DNA from 3 places in the Nonomuraea sp. NPDC054003 genome. Region 2 is predicted to be linked to each of the others. Evidence: predicted binding sites of a transcription regulator. Region 2 holds the regulator's gene; each other region holds the start of a gene.
What was found. Region 2 encodes LexA, which represses DNA repair genes until DNA is damaged. Its sites were predicted from a motif close to TCGAACANNTGTTCGA; they were not measured.

Region 1 (2,263 bases), on a different contig from region 2:
GTGAGCTGCTGGGGAGAAGGCGGTGGCGGCGGCGGGAGGCGGCGGGCCCTGGCCGGAGTGGCGCGGCCGATGCCGAAGCGGGTGGCGAGCTCCCTGATCTGGGTCGTGACGCGTTCCTGGTAGGCCTTGGGCGCGTAGGCGCCGCGACCGTACAGCTCCAGATAGCGCGGCACGAGGCGCGGGTGCTCGCGGGAGAGCCAGGCCAGCCACCACTGCCGGGCGCCGGGGCGCAGGTGCAGCACGATGGGGGTGAGATGGGTGGCGCCGGCGGCGGCGATCTCCCTGACCGTCCGCTCCAGCTGGGCGGGGGAGTCGGTGAGGTAGGGCAGCACCGGGGCCATCAGGACACCGCAGCCGATGCCGTGGGCGTTGAGCGTCGCGCACGCCTCCAGGCGGCGGCGCGGGTCGGGGGTGCCCGGCTCGACCGAGCGCCACACGTCGGGGTCGAGGAAGCCGACCGAGAAGCTCGCGCCCACGTCGGCGCGGTCGGCCGCCTCGGTGAGCAGGTCGAGGTCGCGCAGGATCAGCGTGCCCTTGGTGAGGACCGAGAATGGGTTGGCCGCGTCGCGCAGCGCCGCCAGGATGCCGCGCATCAGCTCGTAGCGGCCCTCGGCGCGCTGGTAGCAGTCGACGTTGGTGCCCATCGCGATGTGCTGCCCGCGCCAGCGCGGCGCGGCGAGCTCCTTGCGGACCAGCTCGGCGGCGTTGACCTTCACCACGATCTTCGAGTCGAAGTCGGCCCCCGCGTCGAGGTCGAGATACTCGTGGGTCTTGCGCGCGAAACAGTAGACGCACCGGTGGCCGCAACCGCGGTAAGGGTTGATCGTGTAGTCGAACGGCACCCGGCTGGCCGCCGGCACCCGGTTGATGATCGAACGCGCCTGGATCTCGTAGAAGGTCATGCCCCGGAAGCCGGGGGTGTCGAAGGTGCGGGCCACCGCGCCGCGGGCGAACAGCGGCGCGGCCGGATCGTCCGGCCCGGCGTCGGTCAGACGCAGGTTGTCCCAGCGCATGCCATGATTAGAACAGAGGTTCGACAGTGATCGCAAACCAAAAGAGATCGCAATTGGCAGGTCGGCCCACGGCTAATGATCTTCATAGTTGGGCAGGAACGCGGCACAGAGCTTGCGTTCCGGAGGTGCACCCATGGCCTGGTCGCAGGACGAAGAGCGGATGCTGGCCCAGATCGAGCAGCACCTCGTCGACGACGATCCGCGACTCGTCGCACGGCTGGAGTCGTTCAACGAGCGCGCGCGCCGCAGTGAGGAGAGGTCGGCGGGCGGGCACGCGCCCAGCCGCTCGACCGTCATCATCGTGATCAGCTGGTTCCTGATCGCCACGCTCGTCGCCACGCTCCTGATCCTCGTCCTGCGCGAGGGGGCCTCGGCCGCCCTCGCCCTGACCACCGCCTGACCCCATCCGCCCCGCGGGCCTCGCCCGAATGGGCCGGGGTCAGCGGGAGGACGGCAGGGCGCGCAGGAAGTCGGCGGCCACCGGCGCGGCGACCTTGCCGCCGCCGCCACCGCCCTCGACCACCACCGCGAACGCCACGTCGTCCCTGAACCCGATGAACCACGCGTGGGAGTCGAGCTCGGGCCCCGTGCCGTACTCGGCGGTCCCCGTCTTGCCGTGGGTGCCGGCGGGCAGGCCGGCGGCCTTGGCGGTGCCCTTGGTGACGACGGCCGCCATCATCGCGTGCAGGTCATCCGTCACCCCGTCGGGCAGCGGGCGGGGCTTGACCTTCTGCTCCGCCTCCGGCACCAGCGTGGGCGGCCGCCAGGTGCCGTCGGCGAGAGCCGCGGCCACGGACGCCATCGACAGCGGGCTGGCGGTGATGCGGCCCTGGCCGAAGGACTCGGCCGCCAGCTCGGCGTCGGACTCTGCCCTGGGGAAGCTGGGCTCGGTGGCGGGCAGGCCGATGGCCGGCGCTGTGTTGAAGCCGACCAGCTCGGCGGTCTTCAGCAGCTGGTCGGCGCCGAGCCGCTGCTTGGCCAGCGGCGCGAACGAGGTGTTGCACGAGTAGGCGAACGAGTCGGAGAACGACACCTTGCCGTACGCGGCCTCCTCGGAGTTGCGGATGCGCAGCCCGCCCACGGTCACGTACTTCGGGCAGGTCACGGTGTCGCCCGGCTTCAGCCCCGCGGCCAGCAGCCCGGCCGCGGTGACCGCCTTGAACGTCGAGCCCGGCGGGTAGCGGCCGTCGACAGCCCGGTTGAACCCGCCCCGGTTGTTGACCACGCCCAGGATCTCTCCCGTGCCGGGC
Region 2 (2,263 bases):
CGGCGCCCGCCATTGACGGCCGGACCGTCTCCGGGCGCTCGCTCTCCCGTCCGGACGGGCCTTCCGTTGACGACCTGACCGTCTCCGGGCGCTCGCCCTCTCGTCCGGACGGGCCTTCCGTTGACGGCCGGGCCGTCTCCCGGCACTCGCTTTCCCGTCCGAACGGGCCCGCCATTGACGACCTGACCGGCTCCGGGCGCGCGCTCGCCTGCCGCCCGGCGCCTGCCATTGACGGCCTGGCCAACTCCCGGCCCACGCTCTCCCCCTCGAACGGACCCGCCGTTCACGACCTGACCGGGTCCAGGCGCACACTCTTCCGTACGGACGGACCCGCCATTGACGACGCCTCCCGGCGCACGCTCGCCCGCCGCCTGGCGCCCGCCGTTGACGACCTGACCGGTTCCGGGCGCTCGCTCTCGGACGGACCCGCCGTTGACGACCTGACCGGTTCCGGGCGCTCGCTCTCGGACGGACCCGCCGTTGACGACCTGACCGGCTCCGGGCGCTCGCTCTCCCCCTCGGACGGGCCCGCCGTCGCTTCTCCCCCACCTGCCAGGGCCGGTGTCCGAGTCGGGGCGGGCTGGGGGGACGAGGTACAGGTGGGGGCGCTTGCCGTCGGCGGCCCATCGCGATCGGGGGCCCGCTCCGCCGTCGTTATTCCGCCTGGGCGCTTCGGGGCGAGGGTGGCGTCCCTGAGGGCTCCCCTCCTGGGTGGCGTCGACGATGAGGGTGAGGCGCTTGACGTGGTCGCCGGTCGGATCCGCCATCAGATCATCCCGTGGATGCGGCCCGTGGGTGAGCCCGCTGCGCGGTGGCTCCGTCTGGTCGTTCGCATGATGGACCTCCCGCCGTCGTGGCCCCCGGAAACGGCCGTAGAAAGATCGGCAAATCGAACACGGTGTCGATCGAACTCCCGTACGATGTTCTACACCACACTGCCGACATTTTCGAGGAAGACTCGAACAACTGTTTGAAGATGATCTTCAACAGAGATACGGTCGCTGTGTGCGACATCAGGACCACGGACCGGGAGCCTCGCCCGCGGGGCGGGTTGCCGGGCGAGGAGGAGAGGCATGAGCGAGCGGGATGACGCCAATGGGGTCAGTGACCTCGCGGTGCGAAGGCGTGACTCACTGGGGCTGACCCCCAGGCAACGCAAGATCCTCGAGGTGATCCGCGACTCGGTGCAGCAGCGCGGCTATCCGCCGTCCATGCGCGAGATCGGCGAAGCCGTCCAGTTGACCAGCACGTCCAGCGTGTCGCACCAGTTGACGGCTTTGCAGCGCAAGGGCTATCTGCGGCGTGACCCCCACCGCCCGCGCGCGCTCGAGGTGCGGCTGCCGGGTGAGCCGGTGCTGTGGGTCGACCCCGACACCGCCACCGACGACGCCCCCGTCAACAGGCCCACCGCCGCCTACGTCCCGCTGGTCGGCCGCATCGCCGCCGGTGGCCCGATTCTGGCCGAGGAGAGCGTCGAGGACGTCTTCGCGCTTCCCAAGCAGCTGGTCGGCGAGGGCACGCTCTTCCTCCTGCAGGTCACCGGTGACTCGATGATCGACGCCGCGATCGCCGACGGCGACTGGGTCGTGGTCCGCCAGCAGCCGGTCGCCGAGAGCGGCGACATCGTGGCCGCGATGATCGAGGGCGAGGCGACGGTCAAGACCTTCAAGCGCAAGGACGGCCACGTCTGGCTGGTGCCGCACAACGACAACTACGAACCCATCCCCGGCGACGAGGCCAGCGTCCTGGGCAAGGTCGTGGCGGTCCTGCGCCGCCTCTGACCACTCGCCGCGTGAGACGCGGTGCGGCCGTCCCGCACCGCGCTCCTCACCGGCTCTCGCCCACCAGCCCGCCGATGGTCGCCGTCCTCCTCTCCACGCGCGTCCTGTCCGGCGGGCGCCTCTCCGGCTGCCCGGGTTCCATGGTTCCGTCGCACACGGCGCGTCTCCGGGCAAGTGCACCTACCTCCACCCTTGTCCGGTAACCAGCCGCATTCCGGCGGTTGATCGCAGTCCATAATGTCGGCGGCATGGAGAAGATCGAGACGAGGCCGAGTGCCGGGCGGCGGCTGGCCGGGGCCGGCCTGTGGGTGCTCCAGGTGGTCATGGCCGGCATGCTGCTGATGGCGGCGATGGGCAAGTTCACCGGGGCTGAGCCGTCGGTGTCCACGTTCGAGGCGATCGGGTGGGGTGACTGGTTCCGCTACCTGGTCGCGGTGCTGGAGGTCGCGGTGGCGGTGTGCCTGCTGGCGCCCCCGGTGGCC
Region 3 (2,263 bases), on a different contig from region 2:
TCAGGCCGTGCTGGTGATCACCGCGAACCGCGCCCCGTGCGGATCGGACAGGTAGGCGATCCGCCCCACCCCCGGCACGTCGTCCACCGGCGTGCGCACCGTGCCGCCGAGCTCCTGGCACCTGGCCACCACCCCGTCGCAGTCGGGCACCTCGAAGAACGGCACCCAGTGGGCCCGGTCACCCGGCGGCAGCCCCACCAGCCCCGCCATCGACGAGTCGGCGCCGCCCTCGGCCGGCGAGACCACCGGGTAGGTCAGATCTCCCATGTCGACGTCGTCGAACCGCCAGCCGAACACCGACCGGTAGAAGCCGCGGATGCCGTCGGTGTCGGGCACGAACAGCTCGGCCCAGGCGAACGACCCCGGATCGGTCACCACGTCGAGGCCGCGCGTGCCACCCGGCTGCCAGGCCGCGAACTCCGCCCCCGCGGGGTCGGTGAACTGCGCCATCCGCCCCTGCCCCTCGATGTCGAACGGCTGGGCGCGGACCAGCCCGCCGGCCAGCTCGACCGCCTTGGCGGTGGCGTCGCAGTCGGGCGTCTGGAAGTAGACCATCCAGGACGCGGCGGCCCCTTCCTCCATCACCGACCCGGCCGCGGCGACCGTCTTGCCGTCGGCCTGCCAGAAGCCGTATCCCTCCATCGCCGGCTGGAACCGCCAGCCGAACAGGTCGCTGTAGAAGCCTGCGGTCGCCTCGATGTCGGGGCTGCCGACATCGACCCAGCACGGGCTGCCCGGCAGGAACTCAGTGGTGAGCATGACGTGCTCCTCGATCGGATGTGGCGGCCCCGCTGCGGCCCGGGACGACGCCACGCGATTCTTCTCGTCCTTCATGCCCCGCCCGCGGGATCCGGCACAGTCGAAAACATGTTTGAACGATCACCTACACTCGGTGGTATGGCGGCTGTTTACCAAGCATCTCTGCTGAGCCTGAACGAGGAACTCGCCGTGGGGCCGCTCGGCTCGACGGTCCGCCGCGTCCCTCTCGACCGGGGCGCCTGGGTCGACGTGCGGCCGGGCTGGCTGTCGGGAGCCGACGAGCTGTTCGAGCGGCTGGCGGAGTCGGTGCCGTGGCGGGCCGAGCGGCGCAAGATGTACGACCGCGTCGTCGACGTGCCGCGGCTGCTGAAGTTCTACGACGAGGGCGAGACGCTCCCGCACCCGGTGCTCGCCGACGCCAGGCGCGTCCTCGATGAGCACTACCGCGAAGAGCTGGGCGAGCCGTTCGCCACGGCCGGCCTGTGCTACTACCGCGACGGCCGCGACAGCGTGGCCTGGCACGGCGACACCATCGGCCGCGGCGCCGCCCACGACACCATGGTGGCGATCCTGTCCGTGGGCTACGCGCGCCCTCTGCTGCTCCGCCCGCGCGGCGGCGGCTCGTCACTCCGCTACGACCTGGGTCACGGCGACCTCATCGTGATGGGCGGCAGTTGCCAGCGCACGTGGGAACACGCCGTCCCCAAGACCACCCGCCCGGCGGGGCCGCGCATCAGCATCCAGTTCCGCCCTCGCGGCGTCCGCTGACGGCCCGGGTCACCGGCCCGCCTGAGCCGCGCGGCCGCGGCCCACTCGCCCGCCATGAGGGCATGCCCGGCCGAACCCGTCGTCACGCGACGGCCGCCGCGTAGATGAGTGCGCCGTCACGGGTGAAGGGCACCTGCGTGCCGTTCAGGACCACCTTCGTGGCCCCCGGCGCGGCGATCGCGATGGCGCGCGCCTGGTCGGTACTCGCGGTCAGGCCGCTGCCGTCGATGCGGACGGTGCCGTCGGTCCCGACGCGCACGGCCAGGTCCGGCACCTCGACGGGCGACTTGACCAGGGTGGCGCCGTCATGCTCGATGGACGTGCCGCTCATCATCACGACCGTCTGACCCGCGGCGCCGGTCTCGGTGTAGAACATCTTCCCGTCGTAGTCGTACGGCCCGAACGACCGGGACGCCTGCTTGTTCCAGGACTTGTAGTACACCCCCTCGCCGCGCGCGCCCAGGTTCAGGTTCAGCGCGGTCGCCTCGAACGGCGTGGCGCCGCTGACGGGGAGGCGTTTTACGGCGACCGATGGGTCCGCAGCTCCGGTGGAGGGCAGCAGGAGGGTGTCGAAGGTGGTCCCGCCCGTGACCGTCTTGACGTACGACGCGTACTTGGCGTCCTGCACCTGGTACATGTACGGAGCGTGGTAACCGGCCCGCAGCGAGGCGCTGACCTGGCCCGGGTCGGCGGGCACCACGGTGATGTTCGCGCCCGTACCGAAGGCCGTGGCCGC

Region 1: ACZ6YG_RS12865 (Rv2578c family radical SAM protein) is a predicted target of LexA. The motif match lies at 1,022-1,037, and genes of this name have one in related genera.
Region 3: ACZ6YG_RS19595 (alpha-ketoglutarate-dependent dioxygenase AlkB) is a predicted target of LexA. The motif match lies at 860-875, and genes of this name have one in related genera.

The regions. Positions count from the first base shown of each region.
Region 1 covers NZ_JBVJKR010000004.1:489,030-491,292, forward strand. Annotated here, with positions in the region: gene ACZ6YG_RS12865 (Rv2578c family radical SAM protein) at 1-1,013, opposite strand, end outside; gene ACZ6YG_RS12870 (DUF3040 domain-containing protein) at 1,147-1,413, shown strand; gene ACZ6YG_RS12875 (penicillin-binding transpeptidase domain-containing protein) at 1,453-2,263, opposite strand, start outside.
Region 2 covers NZ_JBVJKR010000001.1:261,230-263,492, reverse strand. Annotated here, with positions in the region: gene lexA (transcriptional repressor LexA) at 1,074-1,781, shown strand; gene ACZ6YG_RS01005 (DoxX family protein) at 2,030-2,263, shown strand, end outside.
Region 3 covers NZ_JBVJKR010000007.1:91,773-94,035, forward strand. Annotated here, with positions in the region: gene ACZ6YG_RS19590 (VOC family protein) at 1-759, opposite strand; gene ACZ6YG_RS19595 (alpha-ketoglutarate-dependent dioxygenase AlkB) at 898-1,527, shown strand; gene ACZ6YG_RS19600 (heparinase II/III family protein) at 1,610-2,263, opposite strand, start outside.